Regions from separate parts of the Brucella tritici genome, predicted to be linked through region 3. Evidence: predicted binding sites of a transcription regulator. Region 3 holds the regulator's gene; each other region holds the start of a gene.

Region 1 (7,857 bases), on a different contig from region 3:
AACCCTGCGTGAGTTCCTGCGCACGCTTGATCTAAACCTTGCCAAGGGTGCGGAGTTGCAGCCCGCTCAGTTCAATCGGATTCTTGAAGCCGTTGAAGGCTCGGATCATCAAGAACTGGTCAATCAGGTCGTGCTGCGCACACAAAGCCAAGCGGAATACAACCCTGATAATATCGGACATTTCGGCTTGCATCTGAGCCGTTATGCGCATTTCACCTCGCCGATCCGCCGTTACGCCGACCTCATCGTTCACCGCGCTCTGATCAAGGCCCTGAATCTTGGAAGTGACGGATTAACGACAGAGGAGGAAGCGCATCTCGAAGAAATCTCCGCACTCATCTCCTCGACCGAACGTCGCGCCATGCTGGCCGAGCGTGAAACTGTTGACCGTCTCATTGCACACTTTCTCGCCGCACATCTTGGAGACGAATATGAAGGGCGCGTTACGGGCGTAACGCGGGCCGGTCTTTTCGTGAACCTTGCGACATATGGCGCGGATGGGCTGGTACCCATTTCAACTTTAGGTCATGAATACTATTTATATGACGAAGCGAACCATGCGATTGCCGGTGAACGGAGCGGTAAAGGCTTCCGGCTTGGTGATACAGTGACGGTTCGGCTTGTAGAAGCGCTCCCCGTTGCGGGCGCGCTTCGTTTTGAGATGGTTTCGGAACCGCATCCTCTGCCAATGGCGACCCGCTCGCATCACAAGGCAAGCCGGACGATGCGTGGGCGAAGGGGTAAACCCGCGGGTATTCCGCGTCAGAAGAGAAGAGGTCGCTGATGAGCACGCTAGAGGCCAATTCCGCGCAAAATGTGCAGGTTTTCGGCGGCGAAAACCCCAAGGCCATTCACCCGAAACGCCCTTTGGGGGAAGCGATGTGGCGCGGTTTTCGCGGACGTTGCCCGCATTGCGGTGAAGGAAAGCTTTTTCGTTCATTTGTGAAACCAGTTGCGCAATGTTCCGTGTGTGGCGAAGACTACACAGAACAACGCGCCGACGATCTTCCTGCATACCTCACCATTTTGATCGTGGGACACGTGGTTGTAGGCGCTTTCATGGGCGTGGAAGCAACCACCAATCTGCCACTCTGGGCTCATATGGCGATATGGGGACCGCTGACGGTGATTATGTCGCTGTTGCTTCTCCAACCCATGAAAGGTGCGACCATTGGCCTGCAATGGGCGCTCTATATGCATGGTTTTGGGGGTAAGGGCGAAGGCGAATATGGCGACGTGACCTGAAGGTCATCATGACCGCCATGGTTCAGCCCCCCTCCTCGTCAGTCAAAGCCGCGAAAGCTTTGCGACCGCGCGACGCCGCATCCCTGTTGCTTGTCGACAGATCGGGCAGCAAGCCGCGAATTCTCATGGGCAGACGCCACGCCAGCCTTGTGTTCATGCCTGGCAAGTTTGTCTTTCCAGGCGGTCGTGCCGATCCTGTAGACGGCGCTATCGCCGCTGCGGCTGAACTCAATAATAATGATGTTGCCAAGCTGCTCGCAGGCATGGGGGCTCGTGCATCGCTGCGTCGCGCCCGTGCCCTCGGCCTATGCGCTATTCGCGAAACTTTTGAAGAGACCGGCCTCCGCATAGGGCAAGCTACCTCGGCTCCAATCGCTTTACCCACACACCGCGACTGGTCAGCCTTCCTCGACAACGGCGTGATGCCAGCCTTGAACAGCCTGCGCTATTTTGCCCGTGCGGTAACGCCGCCGGACAATGTTCGCCGGTTTGATACCCGCTTTTTTATCGCATTTCGCGATCAGATACCGGAGCTGGACGGGCAATCGCTCGTTCCAAGTGGCGAACTGGAGGATCTGGACTGGGTTTCCATCGATCAAATCGATAAACTCGACGTCGCTCATATAACTCAGGCTATCCTGAAGGAAGCCCGCGTGCTTCTGTCGGATACCAAACTTGAACTGCCTTCCACCTTGCCAGTGGTGCAATATTGCAAGCGGCATGGCCGCTTTGTTCGCGAAGTGATCTGAAACCTATGAATAAAGAAATCCAACCTGCCGATCTTGTCCCGCAAGAACCAGGCGGCGGGCCGGCAGTGGGCCAGATGCACTGGCGCTCACTTGCTGCAGCCATAGCCACGATCAGTGCGGTTGGCGCAGCAATCGGCTTGGGTATTCCGCTTCTAAGCGTTCTCCTGGAAAGTCGTGGTCATTCCGCGAGCCTGATCGGCGCCAATACGGCCGTCGCAGGATTGGCATCCATCGTTGCCGCTCCGCTGGCCGCTCCCATCGCCGCACGATTGGGTGTGGTCAAGGCGATTTTCCTCATGCTTATCATCGGAAGCGGAGCCTTTCTCGGCTTCCACTTCTTTCAACCGCTCTGGGCTTGGTTTGCGCTACGCATCGTCCTGCATTTTGCATTGACCGTGCTTTTCGTTCTGTCCGAATACTGGATCAATGCCTCGGCGCCGCCTGAAAAGCGCGGGCTGGTGCTCGGTATCTATTCCACCTCGCTTTCACTAGGTTTTGCATTCGGACCGTGGCTGTTCTCGAAGATCGGCAGTACGGGCGGACTGCCATTCTATGTCGGCTTCGTCATTATCATGATAGCCCTCATACCGGTTGCATTCGCGTGGCGGGATAGTCCCGACTTCGAGGAGGGCGAACACGTCCCCTTTCTGCCCTTCATCTTTGCCGTTCCAACCGCGACCATGGCCGTCTTCGTCTTTGGTGCTGTGGAAACCGGTGGCTTTGCCCTCTTTCCAGTCTTCGGTGCGCGTATCGGTTATCCGGAAGCAGACGCAGCACTTCTGCTCACAATGATAGGTCTGGGCAATGTGCTGATGCAAATTCCACTAGGCCTCGTCAGCGATCGTATTTCGGATCGCCGCAAGCTTCTGCTTTTCTGCGCCACAACGGGCCTGATCGGTATGATCGCCCTGCCCTATCTCATGCTGCACTGGTATCTCATGGCGGCGATCCTGTTCCTTTGGGGCGGCGTAGTGGCCGGGCTCTACACAATCGGCCTCGCGCATCTCGGTTCTGAATTGACCGGGCGCGAACTGGCATCCGCCAATGCTGCCTTTGTGTTCTGCTATGCCATCGGCATGCTTGCGGGACCGCAGGCCGTTGGCGTCGGCATGGACATGCTGGGACCGAAGGGATTCCCGATGACACTCGGCGTGTTTTTTGCCGCATATGCACTGTTTGCGGCGGGAAGACTGCTTTTGCGGAAGAAGCGGGCTTGACTTTTCGCCGCCAATACGTAGTGTCGCGCCAAATTTCCGCTGCCGGATGAGATTACCGGAATCGCTGGAGGTTTCCATCCATTGAGCATGATCCCGAAGATTGGGAACCGGTTTTCGGGATCATGCTCCGGCAAAGATACAGAGCAGGTAATTCGATATGGCCAAGGCTACGACGATCAAGATCAAGCTTTTGTCGACCGCTGACACCGGCTTCTTCTACGTAACGAAGAAGAACAGCCGCACGATGACGGAAAAGATGACAAAGACCAAGTACGACCCGATTGCGCGCAAGCACGTCGAGTTCAAGGAAACGAAGATCAAGTAATTCGTTTCGGGTCGTCATCGACAAGACGATTGAAATAAAAAGCCGTCTCTCATGAGACGGCTTTTTTTGTTTCCAAGCTTCGTTCAATCCTCAGGCTGCTGAGGAGACGATACGGTTACGGCCAGCTTTCTTCGCCTGATAAAGCGCAGCATCCGTCCTGGAGAAAAGCGCGTCGGCACTATCCCCCACCAGTCTCAGCCCTGCAATCCCCATGCTGATGGTCAGGTTGACCTTGTGCTTGCCATTGGCGACCGCGAATGGCATGTCTGACACGGCAATCCGAATTCGTTCGGCAACAGCCTTCGCGGCCTCTACATCGCTGTCTGGCAGCACCACGACAAATTCCTCTCCGCCGTAGCGACACATGAGATCCATCCCACGGATGTTCTTGCGCAGGCGGATCGCAAATTCACGAAGAACATCATCACCGGCATCATGCCCGTATTGGTCATTGATCCGTTTGAAGTGATCGAAGTCGAGCATGATGATCGACAATGGCCGCTCGCGCCCCATGGCGCGGGTCAGCAGGACAGGCATATGCGTATCGAGATAACGGCGGTTATGCAGCCCTGTGAGGCTATCCGTAACCGCCATGGTGATGGTGCGGTTGAGGCTTTGTCGCAAAAGGTCGTTGTAGCACTTCCGTTTGATCTGGGTTCGCAAGCGCGCAAACAGCTCCAGCTTCTCAAGCGGGCGCATCAGATAGTCGTTTACGCCAAGCTCCAGCGCGCGCACCACGAGCGCTCCCTCATCTTCCCGTACGACGAGAATGATCGGCACCAGCCTGGTGCGCTCTATGGTTCGCAACTGCGAACATAGACGAAGCGGATCGTAATAAGTAAAATTGGCTGAAACGACGATACTGTCGTAATCCGTATCTATCGCCCGGATCAAAGCCGTGTTGGCGTCGCTGGCCACATCGACACGATAGGTCTCCCCAAGAATGAGACGAAGTCGCGCAGCTGCCAGCTCATCTTCATCGACAACGAGAATGCGCGCCACCTCGTCCTTATCAGCATAATCCCCCCCCATTTTGCTTGCCAGCAGCGTTTCCACCTCTGTATCGGCAATAGTGCCCGTCCGCTGGAAAAGCTCGTCAGAGACCAGCTTCAGCCGCGCCAGACTCTTCACACGTGACAATAACTGAAGATCGCTGACCGGCTTCGACAGAAAGTCGTCAGCACCTGCTTCGAGGCCGCGAATCTTGTCCTCCGCGCTGTCAAGCGATGTCACCATGACAACGGGAATATTGGATGTACGGGGATCATCCTTCAAGCGACGGCATACTTCAAAACCGTCCATCTCAGGCATCAGTACGTCGAGGAGGATAACGTCAATCTGCCCACCCAGGCAAAGCTCGATGGCTTCAGGACCGCTAAAAGCCGTCACAACCTCATAATATTCCGAGAGGAGCCTTGCCTCGAGGAGCTTTACATTGGAATCCACATCGTCAACGACGAGAATTCGTGCAGTCATGATGCCCCTCGCCCTAATTTCCGCTAAGCGTCGCCCAGATAGGATTTGATTGTTTCTATAAAGCGGGGCACCGATATCGGCTTGGAAATATAGGCTTCGCAGCCACCTTGCCGAATGCGTTCCTCATCCCCCTTCATGGCAAATGCCGTTACCGCAATGACCGGAATGTGCCGCAACTCGTCATCGTCCTTCAGCCATTTCGTGACTTCCAGTCCAGACACTTCAGGAAGCTGTATGTCCATGAGAATCAGATCGGGCCGGTGTTCACGCGCGAGATCGAGCGCCTCGAGCCCATTTCTCGTCCGGATCGTCTCATATCCGCTGGCTTCGATAAGATCGCGAAACAACTTCATATTGAGTTCGTTGTCTTCGACGATCATCACGCTTTTCGGCATCGAAAATTCCTTGGTCTTATTCCCTGCAGCAACCCGGCATTTGCTCGATTTTCTTATCCGCCAGAAAGTCCCCACTTCTTAGACTGCGGATAGTTTAACCTCATTTCATTGATGAAAGGCAAATAATTCCATTGTTCCTCGAATGAGCGACCGTTACACATTCGACGAAGCAACAGAAAAAGCGGAGAAACCACATGAAAACGCTGATGAGCCAAGCGGATGCGGAAGCGATCGCTATCGAAGCGTTGGCATGGCTGGCGCAAGACAAGGACCTGCTGCCTCGCTTCCTCGCTCTGACAGGCATTGAGGCTACGTCGATCCGACAGGCAGCACGTGAACCTGGCTTTCTGGCCGGTGTATTACAGTTTTTTCTGACGCATGAGCCGACGCTGCTGCGCTTCTGCGAAGAGGCCGACCGCGATCCGGCAACGATCGAGAAAGCCTTGTCATATTTGCCCGGCGGCCTGAACCAGCACCTTTAGCGAAGACCTCAATCTGCAATTTAAAAGCCCGGCTGAACCGGGCTTCTTGGTAATTATTCAGCAGCAGGATTTGCCGCAGAAACCTCGGCTTGGTCCGACACCGACAACACGTTCAACTCGTGCTGCTTGCCATCACGTGCCGTCCAGGAAATTGACTGGCCGGGCGCAAGGCCGATCAGCGCAGTGCCGATAGGTGTCAGAATCGAAATCTTGCCCTGCGCAATATCCGCTTCGCCCGGATATACCAGCGTCACCCGGCGCTCCTGCCCATCATTGGAACGAAACTCCACGGTAGACCCCATGTGAATCACGTTCTGTGGCAACCGCTTCGCAGGAACGACTTTCGCGCGATCAAGTTCGACCATCAACTCTTCGGCGATCTCCTCGAGACGTTCCGAAACATTGGTGGCCAGCCCCATCAGACGCTCATAGTCGATTTCGCTGACAACGATATTGGGCTTCTTGCGATTCTTTCCGCTCATGGCGAGTGCTCACTGCTGTTGAAAGGTAATAAATCTCCGTGCTGTTTCTGCACGAAGCCGTTCAGATTGATTTTGGTGAAAGCGCTTATTTGAAATCCGCTTTTGGACAAGCGGCGTACCGTCCCCCGGAGTTCCCCTGCGCTAGGCAGAACTCGAGGGTAGCTATCCCGTGATCGGATAAACCCGATGAAGTATGGATGCAAAACGGTTGTTCATAGTGCTAAACTTGGTGATATTCCCGGCAATGTCAAGTGTAAGACCAACCAGGGGCACATATCCCCATGGCACTTCAGCCTTTCGATGCTATAAAAGGATGTTCCTTTTATGTTCATCAATCGGGTCGTCCTCATGGCTGACACCACTGCCCTCAACAGTTCGGAAAAAGGTGTATGCCGCGATTGCCTTGCGCCGCAGAAATCGGACACAAGCAGGCGATGCCATGCATGTGGGAGTCCTCGCCTTCTCCGTCATAAGGAGCTGTATAAGCTCTCACTGGCACATATTGATTGCGACGCTTTTTATGCATCGGTTGAAAAGCGGGACAATCCGGAACTGCGGGACAAACCGCTCATCATCGGCGGCGGAAAGCGCGGCGTCGTGTCGACGGCCTGCTATCTCGCCCGAATTCATGGCGTACGATCTGCCATGCCCATGTTCAAGGCGCTGGAAGCATGTCCCGACGCCGTTGTCATCAAACCAAACATGGAGAAATATGTTCGCGTGGGTCGCGAGGTGCGGCAGATGATGCGTGACCTGACCCCACTTGTTGAGCCTCTATCCATCGATGAAGCTTTTCTGGATCTGAGCGGCACGGAGCGACTCCATAAGGCGCCACCTGCAATCGTTCTCGCAAATTTCGCCAAGCGCGTAGAGGATGAAATAGGCATCTCCGCCTCGATCGGGTTGTCCTATTGCAAGTTTTTGGCCAAGGTTGCGTCTGATATCGAAAAACCGCGCGGGTTTTCCGTTATCGGTAAAGCAGAAGCTCTGACGTTTCTGCGCAACCGATCCGTCAGCACCATCTGGGGGGTCGGCAAGGCTTTTGCCGCCAAACTGGAAAGTGACGGAATTAGATCGATTGGCCAGCTACAGACGATGGAGGAAGGAGCACTCATGAAAGCCTACGGCACCATGGGTCAGCGCCTTTACCGTCTCTCCCGAGGTCAGGACAGCCGGAAGGTAGAGCCGGACCAGGACATGAAAAGTGTTTCAGCGGAGACAACCTTCAACAGCGACCTGTCGGAAGCAAACGATCTCGTTCCTGTTCTTCGCGCACTCGCCGAAAAAGTCTCGCGGCGGCTAAAAGCGGGTGAGATAGCCGGACGCACCGTCGTTTTGAAACTGAAGACCCACGATTTCAAATCACGTACCCGCAACCGTCAGCTTTCCGATCCGACCCAGCTTGCAGACAGAATCTTTCGCCACGGATTGCAACTGCTTGAAAAAGAACTGGATGGAACGCGATTTCGCTTGCTAGGAATTGGAG
Region 2 (7,857 bases), 170 kb from region 3:
CCAGAAGGCTTGCAGTTCTTCGCCACTTGCACGCGCAAGAATCGCCATGCTCGCCTGCCTTGCGGCTTGAACTGGATCTGGCGCCTTTCTGCTTTCAGTGGCGGAACCGGCTCCGCCTCCCTTCGCACTCTGCTCCGTACCGTACATGAGCTTCCCTGCCCTTTGAGATCTTGTTGACTTACTCTTCGGATTTGTCTAGTTATATAGACAACTATACAATACCAGAATGAATACACCCTGCCAATGACAGGACGATGACAGTTGATGACAAAGACCAGAAGAATTGAGAGAAACAGCGGTGTGGCGATCTGGCGGCAGATTGCCGACGAGATACGCGGCGATATCATGGCGGGGAAGCTTCAGTCCGGTGCGCGCATGCCTGCCGAGATGGAACTTGCCTACAGGTTTGGAGTCAATCGCCATACGGTGCGCAGTGCCATTGCCGCGCTGACGCAGGAGGGCGTGCTGCGTGCCGAGCAAGGTCGCGGCACCTTTGTTGCCAATGCAAAGCGCCTGACCTACCAGATTGGACGCCGTACCCGTATCTCGCAGTCGCTGGCTTCACAGGTGCGGGACATGCAGGGCGCATTGCTTGCTTCCGGCACTACGCCCGCCTCTCCGGATATCGCCGAGGCTCTTGAGATCGAACCCGGTTCCCCAGTCATGCGGCTGGAAACCTTGCATAGTGCCGACGGACGCCCCCTCTCGCGCGCAACACTCTGGATCAGTGCCGAACAATTTCCGGAAATCGCCGAGGATTATGCGGCAAGCGGTTCAATAACCGTGGCTTTCCGAAAAGCAGGGGTTGCCGACTACTTCCGTAAATCGACAATCATATCCGCCCGCCATGCGGATTCGGATGATCTGAAACATTTGAAGCTTTCGCCCGGCGCCATTGTGCTGACGGCCAAGGCAATCAATGTGAACACTGACGGTGTGCCCATCCAGTATTCGCTGACAAGGTTTTCAGCCGATAATATGGAGTTTTCTATCGACACTTATCCCGGCGACCCGCAGATGAATGATATGAACTGACCCATGCTGGTGCCAACCACGCATGGTGCTTTCAACACAGACAGGAAACTCCTGATGACCGTCACTATTTTTCACAATCCGAAATGCGGCACCTCGCGCAATACGCTGGCAATGATCCGCGCCAGTGGTGAAGAGCCCGTCATAGTCGAATATGTGCAGAATCCGCCCACGCGGGACCGTCTGGTCGGCCTGTTGGCGGCAATGAGCGTGACGCCGCGCGAGCTGCTGCGTGAGAAAGGCACACCCTATGCCGACCTCGGCCTGTCCGATCCCAAATGGACCGATGACGAGCTGATCGACTTCATGATGGCTCATCCGATCCTGATCAACCGGCCCATTGTCGAGACGCCTCGCGGCACGAAGCTTTGCCGCCCATCCGAACTGGTTCTGGATATTCTGGAAAACCCGGTCACATCATTCACCAAAGAAGATGGCGAGCAGATTATATCAGGCGAAAAGTCGCTTTGAGGGGCTTGAGATCGCAACGCGACACTGCAAGCCCATCGATTTTGAAACTATGAAGCCAACAGAAAAGGCGCTGTAAAACAGCGCCTTATCATACTTTACTTATAAACTGGATTATATCCGTTCTCAGAACGGGATTTCGTCGTCCAGATCGCGCGAGAAACCGCCGCCGCTGCCGCCACCCGAAGACGGGCCGGACGAGCCGAAGTCACCGCCGCCACCGGAATAGTCGGACATCTGGTTGCGATTTCCGCCGCCACCGCCGAACGAACGGCCTTCGCCGCCGCCTTCGCCACGGCTATCGAGCATCTGCAGTTCGCCACGGAACTTCTGCAGCACGACTTCCGTCGAGTAACGGTCATTGCCGTTCTGATCCTGCCACTTGCGGGTCTGGAGTGCGCCTTCGATATAAACCTTGGCGCCCTTCTTCAGATATTGCTCGGCGACCTTGGCAAGGTTTTCATTGAAAATGACAACGCTGTGCCATTCGGTGCGGTCCTTGCGTTCGCCGCTCTGGCGGTCGCGCCAGCTTTCCGACGTTGCAATGCGCAGATTGGCAACCACATCGCCCGAATTCAGACGACGAATTTCCGGATCGGCACCAAGATTGCCGACCAGAATGACTTTGTTGACGCTACCAGCCATCGAAAAATTACTCCGGGTCTTGCATGCACACTCTTTCCGCACAGCTTCGCACGGACAAGAGGCACGTTCCAAATGAAAGATCAGGCGCAACGATGCGCCATCACCAGAAACTCATGTGTTCACCTTACAGGACTGGCTCAAAACGTGCTCAATCCGGGTCGGCGAATTTGTTAATGTCCACAGAGTTTATGTTCTTGTTTTGTTCAAAATGCAACCTTCCGACATGAAAAAGCCTTGCGCTCGCCACAAATTCCAGTGGTTTTTTGCACCATTTCCTGTGCTGAAAATGCAGTTTTCCTTATTTCAGGGCCAGATCGGGTCAGAACTGCATCTGCCATAATTTCAAAACAGCTTTGCCGGTCACCTTCATGAAGCAATGGCTGTTTGCGCTTCGCAAACCGGATCAGCTTCCAAGGAAAAGCCCTGCCGCTCACTGTATCTTTGGCGCGCAGGGCTTAGGGGGTTGAGCAATGCTCATGTGTCGACATTAATTCGTCGGCAGGTCTTTTCGGATCACAAAGGCGCACGGCCATTTGCATTCCGCGCAAATTCAAATTGTCGGCAATCACACTTTCGATCAACGAGGCATCATTCCTTGCGAAAAGATGCTGCCGCGACCGAAACGGATTGTGCTTTCATCTCTGTGAAAGCTAGGCAACGTAGTCAGGTGGACTCATGCTCCTTTACCTCCCTACAGGGTCTCCCCGCCTCCTGCGGACCTCTTGCCGATGCCGTGTCATCCCACCGCGGCACCTCTCCGCTATCAGCGAGTAAGGTTAGTCTGCTCCTGTCAGGAGTGACAGTCAACGCTCTTGCGTTCACATTTCGTATCGCCTATCAGAAGGCTGGTTGTTCGATATTTGTTCTAATGATAAGAGTGCACCGATGAATGACCGGAGCCCCCTTCTTATTGGAGGGTTTCACCCCATATTAGACACCGGCGCGACGTGTTTCATCATTCGGCGCCAGTTTATCCATGGCATCATGAGCAGGCAGGACGCGGAATGAGCGATCAGAAATTCATTTCCATACGTGGCGCGCGCGAACACAATCTGAAAAATGTCGATCTCGATCTGCCTCGCGACAAGCTGATCGTAATGACGGGGCTTTCCGGCTCGGGCAAATCCTCGCTTGCCTTCGACACGATCTATGCGGAAGGTCAGCGCCGCTATGTCGAAAGCCTTTCGGCCTATGCGCGCCAGTTCCTCGAAATGATGCAGAAGCCGGATGTCGATCAGATCGACGGCCTGTCGCCCGCAATCTCTATCGAACAAAAGACGACGAGCCGCAATCCGCGCTCGACGGTCGGCACCGTCACCGAAATTTACGACTATATGCGCCTACTCTTTGCGCGCGTGGGCGTGCCTTATTCGCCGGCGACCGGCCTTCCCATCGAAAGCCAGACGGTCAGCCAGATGGTTGATCGCGTCATGGCGCTGGAAGAAGGCACGCGCCTTTATATCCTCGCGCCCATCGTTCGCGGCCGCAAGGGCGAGTACAAGAAGGAACTGGCGGAACTTCAGAAGAAGGGCTTTCAGCGCGTCAAGGTAGACGGCACCTTCTATGAAATCGCCGACGTTCCGGCGCTCGACAAGAAGTACAAGCACGACATCGATGTCGTGGTGGACCGTGTCGTGGTGCGTCCTGATCTGTCGACCCGCCTCGCCGACAGTCTTGAAACCTGCCTCAAGCTTGCCGAAGGTCTGGCCGTTGCCGAGTTTGCCGACAAGCCTCTGCCGCCGGAAGAGACGGCTGAAGGCGGTGCTGCCAACAAGTCCGCCAACGAAACGCACGAGCGCATTCTGTTTTCGGAAAAGTTTGCCTGCCCGGTTTCCGGTTTCACAATTCCTGAAATCGAACCGCGCCTGTTCTCGTTCAACAACCCATTCGGCGCCTGCCCGACCTGCGATGGTCTCGGCACGCAACAGGCCATCGATCCGAACCTGATCGTTCCCGACGAAACGGCGGTGTTGAAGGATGGCGCGATTGCTCCATGGGCGCGGTCCTCGTCGCCCTACTACAATCAGACGCTGGAAGCGCTTGGCAAAGCCTATGGCTTCAAGATCGGCGCACGCTGGGCCGATCTTTCGGAAGAAGCACAGCAGGCTATTCTTTATGGCACCAAGGGCAAGGAAATCACCTTCCAGTATGATGACGGCCTGCGCTCCTACCAGACGACGAAGCCTTTTGAAGGCGTGATCCCCAATCTGGAGCGCCGCTGGAAGGAGACCGACTCCGCCTGGTCGCGTGAAGATATCGAGCGCTTCATGGCCTCGACGCCCTGCCCCTCCTGTAACGGCTACCGTCTGAAGCCGGAAGCGCTGGCGGTTAAGGTTGGCATGAAGCATGTTGGCGAGATCACGGAAATGTCGATCCGCAAGGCCGATGCCTGGTTCCGCGACATTGACAGCAGCTTTAACGACAAGCAGCGCGAGATTGCCGCCCGCATCCTCAAGGAAATCCGCGAGCGGCTGCAGTTCCTCAATGATGTCGGCCTCGACTATCTGACGCTGGCACGCAATTCCGGCACGCTATCGGGCGGTGAAAGCCAGCGTATCCGTCTTGCTTCGCAGATCGGCTCCGGCCTGACCGGGGTGCTCTACGTGCTGGACGAACCATCCATCGGCCTGCATCAGCGGGACAATGCGCGTCTTCTCGACACGCTGCGCCATCTGCGCGATCTCGGCAATACGGTCATCGTGGTCGAGCATGACGAAGACGCGATCCTGACCGCAGATTATGTGGTCGATATCGGCCCGGCGGCTGGCGTCCATGGCGGCAAGATCATCGCTCAAGGGTCGCCGCAGGATGTGATGTCCAATGCGAACTCGCTGACCGGCAAATATCTGTCAGGCGCGATGGAAGTTGCCGTCCCGGCGGAACGCCGCAAGATTTCGAAATCCAAGCGCATTCGCGTGGTGGGCGCGCGCGGCAATAACCTGAAAAATGTCTCGGCGGATATTCCGCTTGGAACCTTCACCGCCGTCACTGGCGTTTCAGGCGGTGGCAAATCCACCTTCCTGATCGAAACACTGTTCAAGGCCGCCTCGCGCCGCATCATGGGTTCGCGTGAGCATCCGGCAGAGCATGACCGTATCGAGGGGCTGGAATTCCTCGACAAGGTGATCGATATCGATCAGTCGCCGATTGGCCGCACCCCGCGCTCCAATCCGGCAACCTATACCGGTGCCTTCACGCCGATCCGCGACTGGTTCGCGGGTCTGCCCGAAGCCAAGGCGCGCGGCTATCAGCCGGGCCGCTTCTCGTTCAACGTGAAGGGCGGACGCTGCGAGGCTTGCCAGGGCGATGGCGTCATCAAGATTGAGATGCACTTCCTGCCGGATGTCTATGTGACTTGCGACGTCTGTCACGGCAAGCGCTACAACCGCGAAACACTGGAAGTCCTGTTCAAGGGCAAGTCCATCGCCGATGTGCTGGACATGACGGTCGAGGAAGGCGCGGAATTCTTCTCCGCCGTGCCTGCGGTGCGCGACAAGCTTGAAACGCTCGTCAAGGTCGGCCTCGGCTATATCAAGGTTGGCCAGCAGGCGACGACGCTTTCGGGTGGTGAAGCGCAGCGTGTGAAGCTTGCCAAGGAACTGTCGCGCCGCGCAACGGGCCGTACGCTCTATATTCTGGACGAACCGACAACCGGCCTGCACTTCCACGACGTGGCAAAACTTTTGGAAGTGCTGCACGAACTGGTCGAACAGGGCAACACGGTCGTAGTGATCGAGCATAATCTCGAAGTCATCAAGACTGCCGACTGGGTGATCGACCTTGGACCGGAAGGTGGCGATGGCGGCGGCGAGATTGTCGCCGTGGGCCGTCCGGAAGACATCGTGCAGGAGAAGCGCTCCTACACCGGCCACTTCCTCAAGGAATTGCTGGAACGCCGTCCCAAGCGCAGTTCAGAGGCTGCTGAATAAGCGGGAGGCAAAGAAAGTTGTTGGAAGCCGGGCCCAGTGTCCGGCTTTTTGCTATTCAGGTCGGTTTGATCGGTATCGATCAATCATCCACAGGTGAAGGATTTGCGCGGCAATTACCACGATAAACACCGTCCCGACCGATTGGATGGTGTACTTTTCGGGATCATGGTGGGCGGCAGAAATCAGCACGCTTGCCAACAGAACATAGAGCAATGGAATGAAGGCGAGAGCTGGAATTCTCGGAGCTGTCCAGTTTACTTGTCCGGATAATCCCCACTGCATGGGAAGCCGCTCTAGCTCCTTGAACCGGTGGTTAGCAATCACGGCAAGCAGCACACTTATTGTAAAGCCGATTAAAGCAGATGCTAGCATAGGCCTCTCCAGATTGGTGTGACCTTCAAGGTGCCACATCACGACGGTCTGTAGAAGCACTCACTGGTCGCAAAACGAAAAAAGCCCGGCAATGCCGGGCCTTCTCGACAGCCATTCGCGATCATGCCGCGATGGCTGGAAATTTAATGTCACGATCCGTTCGAAGAGCTTTCACTCTCCAGATCATGATTAGCCGTTTACGGCGTCCTTCAGGCCCTTGCCAGCCGAGAACTTCGGCACGTTGCGAGCCGGAATAGCAACTTCCTTGCCGGTCGATGGGTTACGGCCGGTCGAGGCAGCGCGATGCGAAACGGAGAAAACGCCGAAGCCAGGCAGACGGACTTCTTCACCAGCCTTCAGGGCACCGGTAACAGCGGCGAGTACGGCGTCAACAGCAGTACCGGCATCAGCCTTCGTCAAACCGCCCTTTTCCGCAACTGCGGCAACCAATTCGTTCTTGTTCATTGGCATTTCCTTTCTTTATCTACCGGAACGGATAACGTGACCGGATTGGTCGGAGTTTATTCAAATCGGTTCACAAACCAAGCCTGTCAACGTGAAAAAACCCCGGAAAACCGGGGTTAAACACAGAAATGCCGGGCAAATTGCCCGGCATTTCGATTGTTGGTCCTGATAGACACCTTCCAGCGGGGCAATCCGACTGAATCAGAATCGCCCGCCGGAAGCTCATTTCAGGGCATTATCCGTAAGCAAACTGCTTCGCACGTTTGCCGGAAATGCCTTAATGGGCGGTCGAAACCCCTGCTTCTTCCTCGACCGAAGGCACGGTCGCCGGGGTTGCCGGCTCAGTCCATTCAATCGGCTCAGGCTCGCGAACCAGAGCATGCCTGAGGACTTCACCCACGCGAGACACCGGAACGATCTCAAGATTGTTCTTCACATTGTCCGGAATATCCGCCAGATCCTTGGCGTTTTCTTCCGGGATCAGAACCTTCTTGATACCGCCGCGCAGAGCCGCGAGGAGCTTTTCCTTCAAGCCGCCGATTGGCAGGACACGACCGCGCAGGGTGACTTCGCCTGTCATTGCGATGTCCTTGCGAACCGGAATACCGGTCAGCACGGATACGATCGCCGTGACCATGGCGATACCGGCGGACGGACCGTCCTTCGGTGTTGCACCTTCCGGTACGTGCACATGGATGTCGCGCTTGTCGAACAGCGGAGGCTCGATGCCGAAATCGATGGCGCGGGAGCGGACATAGGAAGCCGCTGCAGAGATCGATTCCTTCATCACATCACGGAGGTTACCCGTGACGGTCATGCGGCCCTTGCCGGGCATCATGACACCTTCGATGGTCAGCAATTCGCCGCCAACTTCCGTCCAGGCAAGGCCTGTCACGACGCCAACCTGATCTTCGCCATCGATCTGACCGAAGCGGAAACGCTCGAC
Region 3 (7,857 bases):
CTAAACTTTGCGCTGGATCAATTGTTTCGCACGGATTCCATGATCTAGACGGGTCTACAATTCAGTTCGAGAGGAAACGCCATGTCCCTTCTCCCCGTCGATGAAGCTCTGGCCCGCATCCTGAAATCCGCAGAGCCGCACCGCACAGAACAAGTCGCTTTGTCAGATGCGGGTGGGCGTGTAGTTGCAACACCTGTATTAGCACATTTTCTGCAGCCGCCTTTCGACGGGTCGGCCATGGACGGTTACGCCCTGATCGCACCAAACGACATCTCTTATCCTGTTGAGTTCGATATCATCGGCGAATCGGCAGCGGGTAATCGCTTCGAAGGTGAATTAGGGATTGGACAGGCAGTTCGCATTTTTACCGGTGCGCCACTGCCCACAGGCACGGACACAATTGTCATTCAGGAGCACACTAAGCGTTCGGGTAACCGGCTAACCGTTCACGAAGGAATAGAGCCAGGACGGCATATACGCCGCGCGGGCCTCGATTTTTCGCCCGGTGGTATCGTCATTCCGAGCGGGCGTGAGTTGGACGCCGCTGCACTGTCGCTGGCAGCGGCCAGCGGTAATGCGAAGATCGGCGTATTCCAAAAACCAAAAGTGGCAATTATTGCGACCGGTGATGAGCTGGTTCCTCCCGGTCAAACACCCGGAAAAGACCAGATTGTTGCATCGAACAGTGTTGGAATTGCCGAGATCGTAAGGCGAGCTGGCGGAACGCCACAAGATAAGGGAATCATTCAAGATGATCCCGCCAAAATCGAACAGGCAATAGCCGATGGCCTGCAAAGCGGCATCGACATTCTGGTGACTATCGGCGGCGCTTCCGTCGGCGACCGGGATTTTGTGCATGGAGCATTGCAGAAACTGGGCGTCAATCTCGACTTCTGGAAGATCGCCATGCGACCCGGAAAACCCCTAATGTATGGGCGCATCGAAAAGAACGGCAAGATCGTCCATGTCATCGGCCTGCCGGGTAATCCTGTTTCGAGCCTCGTCTGCAGCCTTATTTTTCTCCGTCCTCTTGTGGCCAAGCTTGCCGGAACCAGCCTAGATGCGGATATTCGACCAGCAAAGCTCGGTACTGCTCTGTCTGCAAACGATCATCGCCGCGACTATATTCGAGCTACCATCGAATCAGGTCCGGACGGAATGCTGATCGCAAAGCCGTTTCCACTCCAGGATTCGTCTATGCTTTCCGCTCTCGTCGGCTCGAAAGCACTTCTCATCAGGAATGAGAACGCTCCAGAGGCCGCAGTCGGGGATGATTGTCGTGTCCTCATGCTATAGATTGAGTATGAATCTTGGCTCCCACTAAAGCATGAGAAAATCGATCTAACTCATGCTAAAATATATCTTATTCAGATCTGGCACTAAAGTGTCGTATCAGTGATCGCCCCGTCCTGAAACATTCCGTTCAATCTCACCTTGAGCGTTAATGGTTTTAAAACCATTGCAGAACAAGACTGGAACATATAGTGTTCGTTCTGGTTTTGTTTTTCTCGATTCTTGGCCGGGAGGGTGTCGCGCATGTTAACCCGTAAACAGCACGAGCTTCTGCTGTTCATTCATGAACGTCTGAAAGAAACGGGCATTCCGCCATCTTTCGACGAAATGAAGGAGGCGCTCGATCTGGCTTCAAAATCGGGTATTCATCGTCTGATTACCGCTCTGGAAGAGCGTGGTTTCATTCGCCGTTTGCCAAACCGGGCACGCGCACTTGAGGTGTTGCGTCTGCCGGATTCCATCGCCCCCGGGCTCAATTCACAAAAGAAGTTCGCTCCCAGCGTTATCGAAGGCAGCCTGGGCAAAGCCTCGCCGCCGCCACCGTCGCGCCCTGCCCCTGTGGCGACGAATGACGACACGACTGGAACTGTATCCGTACCGGTTATGGGGCGAATTGCTGCTGGTGTGCCTATCTCCGCGATTCAGAACCAGACTCATTCCCTCAGCCTTCCACCCGAAATGATCGGCGCGGGCGAGCATTACGCGCTTGAGGTCAGAGGCGACTCAATGATCGATGCGGGAATTTTCGACGGAGACACGGTCATCATCAAGCGTGGCGAATCCGCGAATCCGGGTGAAATCGTAGTCGCTCTCGTCGATGACGAAGAAGCCACGTTGAAGCGCTTCCGCCGTAAGGGCGCATCTATTGCCCTCGAAGCAGCCAACCCTGCCTATGAAACACGGATCTTTGGCCCCGACCGAGTCCGGGTTCAAGGCAAGCTTGTCGGCCTGATCCGCCGCTACTAGTGGATTGAATTTGACGTTTGATACTCTTCCGAGATCAATCCCGTTTCAAACGTCAAATTTGAAAAACCCACTAGATTCATAAAATCACTAGTGGTCTTTTTGATTCCAACATTTGCTCAGCGCTCATATCCGAGGGATGCAAATGTCGGAATCAGACCACTAGAGCGCATCACGAAAAGTGTGAAGCTGCTCTGCACAGGGATATACATAAAGCAGAAAAATCAGGCATATTCATAGTTCCGTTTTAGCTGGAAGCGCTCGAAAGTCATTCGCAGCGATTTGCGTCGTCGTCGGAATCTGATGAACAGATCGCTGCATTCTTGGCTGGTCGGGATTTGGGCTTGTACTCGCGTTCGGCCAAGCCGCGTGCCGCACGCGAATGGATGCGATGCAAATGCCAAGGACGGCTCGGCACATCGACTGCATATGTCACTCGGTCGCCCGGCTGCAAGTTGGAGATTAGCTGGCTCGGTTCGGGCTTAGCAGTTTCATTCGCCCCGCCCGATACAGTCATAATAGATCGGCTTTTATCTGGTCCTTCGCCAAGCCTGATCTCGACTGTCCCCTTCAGCGCCAGATCGCGTTTGCTGATACTGAGCGTTGCGGAGCGACGGCACGTAATGTCCTTACCCGGAACGGCGAGAATAACCACATCCCCGATATTACAGGCTATCTCCTGCATAGCGACATCTGTCGTATAGGCTAGTGTGCGACTATCACGCAAAGTAATCGTGCACAATCCGTCATCACATTCGAAGCCGCTATAATTGGCCTGCTTCTCGTTTTTAACCGAAGGCGGCGAAACAAACTCCTCGACCAGATAAGCGGTTTTCCAATTGTCGATCGTAAACTGTGACGGTCGATTTCGATTAACCGCGAACCTCCCATCCGCCAATCGAACCCCGACCAGTTTAGCGTCTTCAGAGATCACGATATCTGGAAAAGGTTCACGAACAAAAACCACCAGTCCCAAGATGATGAAAGGCAGTGCCAGCGCTTTCAGTCTGGTGGAAAGCACAACGAGCAGAACGAGCGCAACAGTCCAGAGGAGAAGTGTAGGCGCGGGCATCGCTCCAGGATTACCATCGGGCGACCAAGTTGCAACGAAGGCAGCAATGTGTCTGACGGCCCAAATCCCCCAGCCCATGACCTGCAAGGGCATCCAGTCAAGCTGCACTGGCATCAAAACGAGACTGAAAACGGCAAACGGCATAACGAGAATAGCGATTACAGGCTCGGCAAGAACATTTCCCACCAGACCGAACGGCGCAGTATTGTTAAAATGATAAGCGGCAAAAATTCCGCTGGCCAATCCCGCTATGAGAGAAGTGCCTGCTGCTGCCGTGACTGGTTTCAGAATTCTACCAGCAAAGCCATGAGGAGCCTTGGCACGCTTTTTTGTGCCAATGTGCCTGTTTCTGTTGTACTCGCTCCACCCGGCGTAACCGGCAATCAATGCCGCCGTGGCTGAGAATGACATTTGAAAACTTGGTCCCAATATTTCATGCGGGGAAATGGCAATCATGGCGAGAGCTGCAATAGCCAGATTGCGCATGCTGATGGCCGCACGGTCCACCAGCAAGGCCCCAAGCATGACCGCAATCATCACATAGCTTCGTTGTGCAGCAACATCCGCACCGGACATGGCAAGATAGAAGGTACAGCTTAGCAGGGAGAGAAATGCCGCATATTTCTTCACGGGATGCCGCACACTAAACGCCGGAAACAGCGCGAAGAGAGACCTCAGTGACAGCATGACGACTCCGGCCGCAAGCGCCATATGCAAACCGGAAATCGACAAGATATGTGCAAGCCCCGCCTTGCGCAGATCTTCGTTCGTCTGCTCGCTAATCCCCGCCCGCGTGCCTGCGACAAGTGCTGAGGCGACACTGCCATCCTCCCCACCTATCACTTCCTCGATTCGTTCAGACACCCGAACACGCAACATGGCAATCCATTGGGAAATTTCCGCAGTCAGTTCATCTGGCGGAGAAACCATCGTCACTTTGGGTGTTCCGAGAAAGAACCCGTTGGCACCAATGCCATTGAAATAGGCGTGGAACGAAAAATCATAATTGCCGGGACGAACCGGACCTGAAGGGGTACGCAATCGAACAAAACCTGTCAGTCCACCGCCGATGGCAGTTGACGCAGGTATGTCCCTCGCATTGATCCGAATACGCTTGGGTGGAAAACGGAGTTTTGGACGCTCTGTCTGAAGCACATCAAGCGTTATCCGCCAGCTTCCATTATCCTGATATTCAAGCGCGACAACCCGGCCCGTTACGCGTGTCGCCACATCGGAACCCAGCATCGGTGTCGCACGGCGTTCCGTCTCCCATTTGCCGACCAACAACCCTGCCAGCAGAGCCATTATCAATGTCACGCCTTGCGCAGCAGCGAATTGCCTGCGCGTCAAAATCCGCATTATTACGGCGATCCCGAGCATGGACAAAAGCGGTGTCCATGCAGGCTCGAATGAAAGCGTGAAATAGATAATTGCGCCAATACCGGCAAAAACCGGCAGCAAAAGAAAGTATACGCCGCGTCCCGCCTCAGTTTCGACCGCAGCCTTGAACTGCCTGCCCGAGACCGACGGTATAGAAAGGAACCGTTCATACAGGCTCGGCGCAGAAGGCTTGACCGGCGGTGAATCTACCGAAAGCCCGGTTTCATCCCGAGGCCAGACCTCTGGCAACAGAGCGCGCACCAAACCGTCGGGCATGCTTTTCACAAGCGCCCGTTCGTTTGCATCGCTCGCTTCCCTGATGCCTGTCATGCCCCCGCCTGACCGCAAAAGTTGGTCCAAACCGCCGGAATACCCCGAAAGAACGACGGCACATTCGTGCGAAAGCAACGCGAAGCCCTTGCGCACATTGCTGCCTATGCTACATGAACCGCAGCCGAAATCGAGTGGGTTCGCGTAGCGAACCGCGATTACCTGCCGGACAGTCTCGTGCAGGCATTGGAATTCAAGTTCGCGCCTGTGTCTCCGGCATTTGCCGCTGCTCTAAAAAGGCGCACGACATAGTGGAGCTATCATGTCGAAACCGGTTGTTACCCGTTTTGCCCCCTCGCCCACGGGGTATCTGCACATTGGTGGTGCGCGCACTGCCTTGTTCAACTGGCTCTATGCCAAGCACACAGGCGGCAAGATGCTGCTGCGCATCGAAGACACCGACCGGGAACGTTCCACAGACGCCGCAACGGCTGCCATTCTCGATGGCCTGACCTGGCTGGGTCTGGACTGGGACGGCGATGCCATCTCGCAGTTCGAGCGCGCGCCTCGCCATCGCGAAGTAGCGGAAGAACTCGTTGCTCTCGACAAGGCATATTATTGCTATGCAACGCCGGAAGAACTCGAAGAAATGCGCGAGAAGGCACGGGCCGAAGGCCGCCCCCCGCGTTATGACGGTCGCTGGCGTGATCGTGACCCGTCCGAAGCGCCTGCAGGTGTGAAGCCAGTCATTCGGATCAAGGCACCGCAGGAAGGCGAGACCCTCGTGCAGGATGCAGTGCAGGGCGATGTGCGTTTCCCGAACAAGGATCTGGACGATTTCATTATTCTGCGTTCCGATGGTACGCCGACTTATATGCATGCGGTCGTTGTCGATGATCACGATATGGGTGTAACGCACATCATTCGCGGCGACGATCATCTGACCAATGCCGCTCGACAGACTGTCATCTATGATGCAATGGGCTGGGACGTGCCGCAAATGTCGCATATCCCCCTCATTCATGGTGCGGACGGCGCAAAGCTTTCCAAACGACATGGCGCTTTGGGTGTGGATGCCTACCGTGCGATGGGCTATTTGCCTGCAGCCCTGCGCAACTACCTTGTGCGTCTCGGCTGGAGCCACGGCGACGACGAAATCATGTCGACTGAACAGATGATCGAATGGTTCGACGTGAAGGATATCAACAAGGGTGCGGCTCGCTTCGATTTTCAGAAGCTCGAGGCAATCAATGGCGTCTATATGCGCGCCAGCGACGACAAGGCACTTTATGATGCACTCATCGCAGTTTTGCCGGAAATCGAAGGCGGGAATGAAATTGCCGCTGCCCTGGACGATACGCGAAGCGCACAATTGCTTGCCGCTATGCCTGGTCTGAAAGATCGTGCCAAAACCTTGGTGGAACTTGCTGACGGATCGAAATTCATCTTCGCTACCCGTCCGCTTGACCTTGACGAGAAAGCCGCCTCACTCCTGAATGAGGAAGGCCGTACCGTGCTCAAATCCGTACTCCCGGATCTGGAAGCAGCAGACGAATGGACCGCTGAATCTCTTGATGCCGTCGTAAGGACTCACGCAGAGAAAACCGGACTGAAACTGGGCAAGATTGCACAGCCCCTACGCGCAGCCTTGACCGGTCGCGCTACCTCTCCGGGTGTATTTGACGTGCTTTTCGTGCTTGGACGTGAAGAGTCACTTGGACGTGTTCGCGATCAAATCGGTTAAGGTGGAAACATTCACGCTGACGTGACAAAACCGGCGTAAATAGTTCAAATTACGCATTGCATCACGAACGGTTTGGGATAGTTTGACGGGCAAAATCGTTAGGATAATGCGTGAAACGCTGATGGTCCCCGCAGTTCGGGGACCATGCCAAAAGATAAAAGACAAATTATAACGACGATTACAATTCTGCCGTCGTGCGGGCGGCAAAGTGGACATGAAAGGAAACACGATGTCAGATAGGACAGCCAGCTTTACACTAGAAGGCAAAACATTCGACCTGCCTGTGCGACAAGGCACTGTCGGACCAGACGTCGTTGATATCGGTCCACTCTACAAGAATTCCCAAATGTTCACCTACGATCCGGGCTTCACGTCCACGGCATCGTGCGAATCCAAGATCACCTACATCGATGGCGATGAAGGCACCCTGCTCTATCGCGGTTACCCGATCGATCAGCTCGCCGAACATGGTGATTTCCTGGAAACCTGCTATCTGCTTCTCTACGGCGAATTGCCGACCGCAACTCAGAAGTCTGACTTCGACTATCGTGTGACGCGCCACACGATGATCCACGAACAGATGACGAAGTTCTTTACAGGCTTCCGTCGTGACGCCCATCCGATGGCTGTGATGGTCGGTTGCGTCGGTGCAATGTCGGCCTTCTATCATGACTCGACCGACATCACCGACCCGCATCAGCGTATGGTCGCTTCCATCCGCCTGATCGCCAAGGTTCCGACGCTTGCTGCTATGGCCTACAAATACCATATCGGCCAGCCGTTCATGTATCCGAAGAACGACCTCGATTTCGCATCGAACTTCCTGCACATGTGCTTTGGCGTTCCGTGCGAGGATTACAAGGTCAATCCTGTTCTGGCTCGTGCGATGGACCGCATCTTCATCCTCCACGCGGATCATGAGCAGAACGCCTCGACTTCGACCGTTCGCCTCGCCGGTTCTTCAGGTGCCAATCCATTTGCATGTATCGCTGCCGGCGTTGCCTGTCTCTGGGGGCCGGCCCATGGCGGCGCAAACGAAGCGGCACTCAACATGCTGGCGGAAATTGGCTCTGTTGATCGCATTCCAGAATTCATTGCCCGCGCAAAGGACAAGAACGATCCGTTCCGCCTGATG
Region 4 (7,857 bases), on a different contig from region 3:
CACTGACGCGCGCGCTCAATCGCCGTTTCATGCCTTCGATCCTGACCCGCGAGGTACGCATGGCCTCGCAGAAGGCTATGAATCTGAGTGTTCTGATGATCGACATCGATCACTTCAAGAACATCAACGATACATACGGGCATAGCAGTGGCGATGCCGTTCTCCAACAGGTGGCTGAAGCGATCCTGTCGCTTTGCCGCCCGAGCGACTTCGTGTTCCGCTATGGTGGCGAAGAATTTCTCGTCGCCCTCGTAGAGGCCGACGAGAACAAGGCTTTTGCAATTGGCGAAGAACTGCGCAAACAGATTGCGCATCAGCCATTGAACCTTCCGGATGGCGCACGTCAGACGGTCACGCTGTCCATCGGCGTGGCTGCATTCAACGGTCATCCGGACTATAGCCATCTCGTCAACGCCGCAGACCGTGCTCTTTATCGGGCCAAACAGGCAGGGCGCAATCGCTGTGAAAAGGAAGTGCCGCTCGCGATTCATTGATCGGAGAGGCATTTTGACATCTGGCGGTTACACTGCAAAACCGCCATATGCTGCCATCATGACGAATAATTCCGCTTCCCCCGTTTTCCAGACAGCTTCACAAAAGTCGCGTGAGCGCGATGCGCTGGAAGCCTATTTCCTGCCTGTCATTGCAGATGCGGCTCCCGTCGATTGGGTCGTTGCCGAAGGGCTGACGGATTATGAAGAGGCTCTCGCTTTCATGGAAGCGCGCGTCCAGGCCATTCGGGAAGGCACCGCCAATGAACTCGTGTGGCTGGTCGAGCATCCCTCGCTTTACACAGCGGGGACGAGCGCCAATGCAGACGATCTCCTGACCCCGAACAGTCTCCCTGTCTTCAACACGGGACGCGGCGGGGAATATACCTATCACGGGCCAGGCCAGCGCGTGGCCTATGTAATGCTCGACCTGAAGCGCCGCCGTGAGGACGTGCGCGCTTTTGTAACAGCTCTTGAGCAATGGATCATCGAGAGCCTTGCCGAGTTTAACGTCAAAGGCGAACGTCGTGAGGATCGTGTCGGCGTATGGGTTACACGGCCGGAAAAGCCACGCCTTGCCAATGGCGGCATGTGCGAAGACAAGATCGCGGCTATTGGCATCCGCCTCCGTCGTTGGGTAAGCTTTCATGGCATCGCCATCAATGTCGAACCAGATCTCGGCCACTATGCGGGAATCGTTCCTTGCGGAATTTCCGAACATGGCGTTACCAGCCTTGTAGACCTCGGATTGCCGGTAACAATGGGCGACATGGACGTCGCTTTGGGAAAAGCCTTCGAGACGGTCTTCGGACCCCGTCAGTTGAAATAGGCATTTCCAGCAAAAGTGCGAAGCGGTTTTGCGTTGGGGAATGCGTAAAATAAAGAGATAGAGCGGTCCCACGATTCCGTTTTAACTAGAACCGCTCTAGCTCGGTCTCAAGCGACAGCGTCGGCTTTCACGCGGCGCTCGCGCATGAAAACATAGAACCCGGACCCGACGATAATCGCGATCCCGCACCATTTCGATGGCGTCGGGAAATCACCGAACACGATCAAGCCAACCAGAACAGCATTGACAATTTCCAGATACTGGAACGGGGCCAGCACTGATGCCGGGGCCAGCTTGAACGCCTGCACGACCATCAAATGGCTGACGGTTCCGATCGTTCCCAGAAGCAGCAGAAGAAGCCAAGGCTGAATGCCGTGCGGCAGACCAAAACTCAAGTCACCGAGCCCCGCAGCAGTTCCGAAAATCATGGCGACCCCGGCAAACATCCAGCCACCAACACCCGCATAGAACTGCATGACAAGCGGGCTTTCCTTGGCACCGTATTTGCGATTCAGGATCAGGTAGATTGCGAAGGTTACGGCTGTCGCCAGCGGTAGAAGCGAAACAGCACCAAAGATCTCAAAACTCGGCTGGATCACGATCATCGTGCCGATAAGACCGATGCCGACTGCGCTGAACCTTCTCCAGCCCACCTTTTCCTTGAGGAAAATTGCCGAAAAGAGCGTCAGAATAAGCGGTTCGGCGAAGAAGACGGCCATCGCATCGGCCAGCGGCATATATTTGACCGCCGTGAAGAAGCAGAGCCCACCGAACCCCATCAATGCGCCGCGGATGAGATTTCCCGCCAGATATTGTGTTCGCAGTGCAGCGAAACCACCGACAATGAGGAGAATAAAGAACATCAGCCAGCACTGAATGAAAAAGCGCATGAATGTGACAGTGGCCGGAGGCATGTTGTCCACCATGGCGAGCCATTTGCCGATGGCGTCCATCAACGGTAGCAAAAGCACCGAGAGCACCATGATCGCCATGCCCTTTACGTGCGCTTCCATGCCACTTGTCGCGCTGTTTTGCATTTCAAACTCTCGGTATTCTGAATATTCCCCGCTATCGCTCTATGCGAACTGTGGTAGCGTTTCCATCCAATTTGATCGGAAATATCCCACTTGTTTGACTTTCGCCTTCTTTCTGGTGCAAATCATTTCGGTTCTGAACAAAACCCTTTGAAAAAGCCGTGCGAAAATGGAACGTAAAGCGAACTTTGTTCGCCTTTCGCGAGCGCACATGGCATGATTTAGGTGATTCGCGAACAGTATTTTCCGGTCGATGGCGAGCGAGCTCGACGCAGACCTCCTGAAATTCAGATAGAGAGCTTTTCGGAACAGATGGACGATAGCAACGATCTCTTCTCGAGAGTGGTCAACAATGCCCGGGCCCGAGAACGGGAACAAGAACAGGGACGTCAGGGGGAAAAACCTGTAGCACCACAGCCTGTTGCGCAGCCAGTGGCAGCGCCTTCGCTCTCTGTTCCAAAGCCGGTGACGACCAAGGCGCCACCTGCTTCATCGGCAGGCGACGACTACAACGCATCATCTATCCGCGTTCTGGAAGGCCTGGAGCCGGTTCGCCTGCGTCCCGGCATGTATATCGGCGGCACAGACGAAAAGGCGTTGCATCATCTCTTCGCCGAAGTCATCGACAACTCGATGGACGAAGCTGTCGCAGGGCATGCCAATTTCATCGAAGTGAGCTTCGATGCCGACGGGTTTGTAACGGTTTCGGACAATGGACGCGGCATTCCGGTGGATGAACATCCGCAGGTTCCCGGAAAGTCCACGCTCGAAGTCATCATGACCAAACTGCATGCGGGCGGCAAGTTCGACGGTAAGGCTTATGAAACATCAGGCGGCTTGCACGGCGTCGGTGTTTCGGTGGTGAATGCCCTTTCTGACGTGCTGGAAGTGGAAGTCGCACGCAATCGCCGTCTTTATCGCCAGCGATTCTCGCGCGGTATCCCGCAAGGCGGGCTGGAAGAGCTCGGTGAAGTGCACAATCGTCGTGGCACTCGCGTGCGCTTCCATCCGGACCCTGATATTTTTGGCAAGACGGCACAGTTCGATCCACACCGTCTTTATCGCATGGCACGGTCGAAGGCCTATTTGTTCGGCGGTGTTGAAATCCGCTGGAACTGCGATCCTGCCCTGCTCGACCCAAAGAAGGAAACACCCGAGAAGGCCGTGTTTCACTTCCCCGGCGGCTTGAAGGATTACCTTGAGGCATCGCTCGGTAAGGAACATCAGGTCACGCGTGAGGTTTTCGCAGGCAAGACCGAAAAGCAGGGTGGCCACGGCGCTGTCGAGTGGGCAGTTTCGTGGTTTGGTGGGGATGGTTTCGTCCATTCCTATTGTAACACTATCCCGACCGGCGATGGCGGCACGCATGAAGCAGGTTTGCGTATTGCCCTGACGCGGGGGCTGAAAGCCTATGCGGAACTGACCAACAACAAGCGCGCTTCGATCATAACGACCGATGACGTGATGGTATCGGCAGCGGGGATGCTGTCGGTTTTCATTCGCGAGCCGGAGTTTGTCGGTCAAACCAAGGACAAACTTGCCACCGTCGAAGCACAACGCATCGTGGAGAATGCAATCCGTGACCCGTTCGATCATTGGCTTGCCGCCTCCCCGCAGGAAGCCTCTCGCCTTCTGGACTGGGTGATCGACCGCGCCGACGAACGCTTGCGCCGCCGTCAGGAAAAGGAAACCGTCCGAAAAAGTGCGACGCGCAAGCTGCGCCTGCCCGGCAAACTTGCCGATTGCACGCAGAATGCCGCTGCCGGTGCAGAACTGTTCATCGTCGAGGGTGACTCGGCAGGTGGTTCAGCCAAACAGGCGCGTAACCGCGCCAATCAGGCTATCCTGCCATTGCGCGGCAAGATTTTGAACGTTGCCAGCGCCGGACGCGAGAAGCTGACGGCAAACCAGCAGATAAGTGATCTGGTGCAAGCTCTCGGCTGCGGTACGCGCAAGAATTATCGGGAAGACGATCTGCGCTATGATCGCGTCATCGTCATGACCGATGCCGACGTCGATGGCGCACATATCGCATCGCTGCTCATTACATTCTTCTATCAGGAAATGCCCGACCTGATCCGCAACGGCCATCTCTATCTGGCAGTTCCTCCGCTTTTCCGCCTGAGCCAAGGCGGAAAGGTCGCTTATGCGCGGGATGAAGCGCATAAGGACGAGCTTCTACGGACCGTGTTCACCGGGCGTGGCAAAGTCGAAATCGGTCGTTTCAAAGGCCTTGGCGAAATGCGCGCCGAACAGCTCAAAGAGACGACCATGGACCCAAGGAAGCGCACGCTTCTGCGTGTTCAGGTGGACGAAGAATATGTCGATGAAACCCGCAACACCGTCGATGAACTGATGGGCACAAAGCCGGAGGCTCGTTTCCGTTTCATTCAGGACCGTGCAGCTTTTGTCGAAGAGCTTGATATCTAGAGTGCGCTCTGAAAAATGGGACCGGTTTTCGGAACGATATGCGCTTAAAAACAAGAAGATAGAGCATTTTCAGCGAACCACGAAATGTGCCTGAAAATGCAGACCGGATGAACGGCAGTTCGCAAGGGCGATGCCGTTCATTTTCTTTTTCAATAAAGCTATTTAAGTCACTGATAAAAGAAAGATTCAGGCTTTCACGTCGATGCCTAACTTGGCTTCAATTTCCTCAATCGACTCTTTGACAAAGAAGGTCTGATCCGTACTCAGTGTCACAATGCGTGTGCCGGTTCCATAAGCGTTATAAGAAAGAACGTGATTGAAATTCACCGCGAGCTTTTCGCCGTTCACTTCCGTCAGCATGATCCACATCGCTTGCCCTCCTCCTGATGTTGTCCACTCCAAGGAAGGATAGGCGCGATAGACCATTCGGCAACGGTTGCGCGGAGTTGGCCTTCAAAGACCGGCGCGCATTCTGACTTTCTCGACAGTCCTCCCGAAACTCTCCGACCACTCGCCCCCTTGCCAGTCTATCTGAAAACCAGCCTTTTTATAAAGATTGATCGCAGGCAGATTATCCGCATGCGTGCCGATCTGTGCTTCATCAAAACCATCAAGCAGAATTTTCACCATCAGGGCATCAAGAAGCTGTCTGCCAATTCCCTGCCCGTGATACGGTGGATCGACCCATAAATCGGAAATGTAATTACTTTGGGGTACCCTGGCACCCCAACCTGCAAGTGCCCCGGCCCTTTCAGCAGCCAAAACACCGTCCGCATTCTCTTGGAGATCGCGCTGGAACTTGGCTTCCAACGCTTTTTGGCCTTCCGCGCTCAGTTCAATATCGCGAGCCGCAATACGCCAGGCCCTGACCGCCAATGCGGACATAGAGACAAATTCGCCGGGGAAACCCCGGCGAATAAGAAAGTCGGCTTTTACCACCACTTTGTCGGAGTAAATCGTCCGGCAGCCTGCTCAATGGCATGCGCTGCCTGGAACAAGGTCTCTTCCTCGAATGGACGTCCGATAAGCTGAAGGCCGAGCGGCAAGCCTTTGTCATTGATACCGGCAGGCACGGCAATACCCGGAAGACCGGCCATGTTGACCGTTACCGTGAAGATGTCGTTGAGGTACATCTTGACCGGATCGTTGGCGAGATCCTCATCGGCAAGACCAAATGCAGCCGAAGGTGTTGCTGGCGTCAGGATCGCATGTACGCCCATGGCGAATACGTCTTCAAAGTCCTTCTTGATCAGCGTACGCACTTTCTGCGCACGCAGATAATAGGCATCGTAGTAGCCTGCCGACAGAACATAGGTGCCGATCATGATACGGCGCTTTACTTCCTTGCCGAAGCCAGCTGCGCGGGTCTGTTCGTACATATCGGCAATGTCTTTGCCGGGTACACGCAGACCATAACGCACGCCATCGTAACGGGCGAGGTTTGAAGAGGCTTCCGCCGGTGCCACGATGTAGTAAGCAGGCAGCGCATATTTCGTGTGTGGCAACGAAATATCGACAATCTCGGCACCGGCATCCTTCAGATACTGGATACCCTTCTGCCAAAGCTCCTCAATCTCATCCGGCATGCCATCAACGCGATATTCCTTCGGAATACCAATCTTCATGCCCTTGAGCGACTTGCCGATCGCAGCTTCATAATCTGGAATAGGCAGATCGACCGATGTCGTATCCTTGAGATCAAGCGAAGCCATGGATTTCAACAGGATAGCTGCATCCCGTACGTCACGGGCAATCGGTCCTGCCTGATCGAGCGACGAAGCGAAGGCAACCGTGCCCCAGCGCGAAACGCGGCCATAGGTCGGCTTGATACCAACCGTGCCGGTGAAGGCTGCAGGCTGGCGGATCGAACCGCCGGTATCGGTTGCGGTGGCGCCGGCGCAAAGGTGCGCGGCAACAGCGGCAGCCGAACCACCCGACGAACCGCCCGGCACCAGATCCGCGTTAGAACCATTGGCGCGCCAAGGATTCTTGACCGAACCGTAATAGGAGGTTTCATTGGACGAGCCCATGGCGAACTCATCCATGTTGAGCTTGCCGAGCATAACTGCACCGTCGGCCCACAGATTGGCTGTGACGGTCGATTCATATTCCGGCTTGAAGCCGTCGAGAATGTGGGAGCAGGCCTGCGTATGCACGCCCTTGGTGGCAAACAGGTCCTTCACGCCAAGCGGAATGCCTTCCAGTGCGCCCGCTTCACCCTTGGCAATACGCTCATCCGAAGCCTTGGCCATCGAACGCGCCTGATCGTGTGTCACTTTCACGTAAGCATTGATCGCGTCATTCGCGGAATCGATAGCGGAAAGATAGGCGTCGGTGAGTTCGGTCGCGGTGATGGCTTTGGCCTTCAGCTTGTCGCGCGCCTCGGCAATGGTCAGTGCGGTCAGTTCGCTCATCGTCAAATCCTGTCAGTGCGCCCCAACGAGACGCTTTTCAAAAAAGGCGCTGTATTCGGAATCCGGATAGTCCAGAACCACACCGCAGCGCGTAAAACCTGAATTCTCATAAAGCCGCCATGCACCGGCAAAACCGGGTCCCGTACCCGTTTCGAGTACAAGGCGGGAAATGCCATTGGCCCTTGCCTGATCGACAATCGCACCCACCAGAACCGAACCAACGCGCTTTCCGCGCACTTCTGGAAGGGTGAACATGCGCTTCACCTCGCCGATACCATCTTCGTGCATCTTCAAGGCACCGCAGCCGACAGCCTTGCCGTCTTCATCGCGCGCCACGAAGACCGTCGTATCCGGCCCCGCCATCTGCTCAACCGTCATCTTGAACTGGAATTCCAGCGGCGACAGCGGCAGAAGATGCGCATTCAGGCCTTCGACCAGTGCGCGCACATCGTCCTGCAAGGGGGTCTCGATTGAAACCCGAATGGCCATCACCTTACTCCACGACCTTTGGTACGACGAAGAAATTGTCTTCCGTAACCGGTGCATTTGCCACCACCGCAGCAGCAATACCACCATCCGTTACCTTGTCCTGGCGCATGCGCATGTCCATCGGCGTAACGGAAGTCATAGGCTCGATACCATCGACATTGACTTCATTC

The links. The regulator LexA, encoded in region 3, represses DNA repair genes until DNA is damaged. The targets are predictions, from matches to a motif close to TGTTCNNNNTGTGTTCNG.
Region 1: the regulator LexA is predicted to act here: its motif matches at 6,686-6,703, upstream of F9K94_RS15735 (DNA polymerase IV).
Region 2: the regulator LexA is predicted to act here: its motif matches at 2,335-2,352, upstream of ssb (single-stranded DNA-binding protein).
Region 4: the regulator LexA is predicted to act here: its motif matches at 2,525-2,542, upstream of parE (DNA topoisomerase IV subunit B).

The regions. Positions count from the first base shown of each region.
Region 1 covers NZ_WBVY01000004.1:246,699-254,555, forward strand. Annotated here, with positions in the region: gene rnr (ribonuclease R) at 1-784, shown strand, start outside; gene F9K94_RS15695 (DUF983 domain-containing protein) at 784-1,245, shown strand; gene F9K94_RS15700 (NUDIX hydrolase) at 1,254-1,994, shown strand; gene F9K94_RS15705 (MFS transporter) at 2,069-3,211, shown strand; gene rpmG (50S ribosomal protein L33) at 3,369-3,536, shown strand; gene F9K94_RS15715 (PleD family two-component system response regulator) at 3,627-5,012, opposite strand; gene F9K94_RS15720 (response regulator) at 5,036-5,407, opposite strand; gene F9K94_RS15725 (DUF3572 domain-containing protein) at 5,602-5,889, shown strand; gene rnk (nucleoside diphosphate kinase regulator) at 5,943-6,371, opposite strand; gene F9K94_RS15735 (DNA polymerase IV) at 6,720-7,857, shown strand, end outside.
Region 2 covers NZ_WBVY01000001.1:452,442-460,298, reverse strand. Annotated here, with positions in the region: gene phnG (phosphonate C-P lyase system protein PhnG) at 1-147, opposite strand, end outside; gene phnF (phosphonate metabolism transcriptional regulator PhnF) at 262-1,035, shown strand; gene arsC (arsenate reductase (glutaredoxin)) at 1,090-1,503, shown strand; gene ssb (single-stranded DNA-binding protein) at 1,627-2,145, opposite strand; gene uvrA (excinuclease ABC subunit UvrA) at 3,150-6,074, shown strand; gene F9K94_RS02285 (hypothetical protein) at 6,126-6,446, opposite strand; gene F9K94_RS02280 (HU family DNA-binding protein) at 6,636-6,911, opposite strand; gene lon (endopeptidase La) at 7,189-7,857, opposite strand, start outside.
Region 3 covers NZ_WBVY01000001.1:621,459-629,315, forward strand. Annotated here, with positions in the region: gene F9K94_RS03075 (molybdopterin molybdotransferase MoeA) at 82-1,296, shown strand; gene lexA (transcriptional repressor LexA) at 1,537-2,259, shown strand; gene F9K94_RS03085 (ComEC/Rec2 family competence protein) at 2,525-5,038, opposite strand; gene gltX (glutamate--tRNA ligase) at 5,301-6,722, shown strand; gene gltA (citrate synthase) at 6,952-7,857, shown strand, end outside.
Region 4 covers NZ_WBVY01000004.1:226,689-234,545, forward strand. Annotated here, with positions in the region: gene F9K94_RS15600 (GGDEF domain-containing protein) at 1-494, shown strand, start outside; gene lipB (lipoyl(octanoyl) transferase LipB) at 553-1,320, shown strand; gene F9K94_RS15610 (DMT family transporter) at 1,428-2,357, opposite strand; gene parE (DNA topoisomerase IV subunit B) at 2,667-4,784, shown strand; gene F9K94_RS15620 (flagellar FlbD family protein) at 4,971-5,153, opposite strand; gene F9K94_RS15625 (GNAT family N-acetyltransferase) at 5,238-5,723, opposite strand; gene gatA (Asp-tRNA(Asn)/Glu-tRNA(Gln) amidotransferase subunit GatA) at 5,717-7,198, opposite strand; gene F9K94_RS15635 (GNAT family N-acetyltransferase) at 7,211-7,687, opposite strand; gene gatC (Asp-tRNA(Asn)/Glu-tRNA(Gln) amidotransferase subunit GatC) at 7,692-7,857, opposite strand, start outside.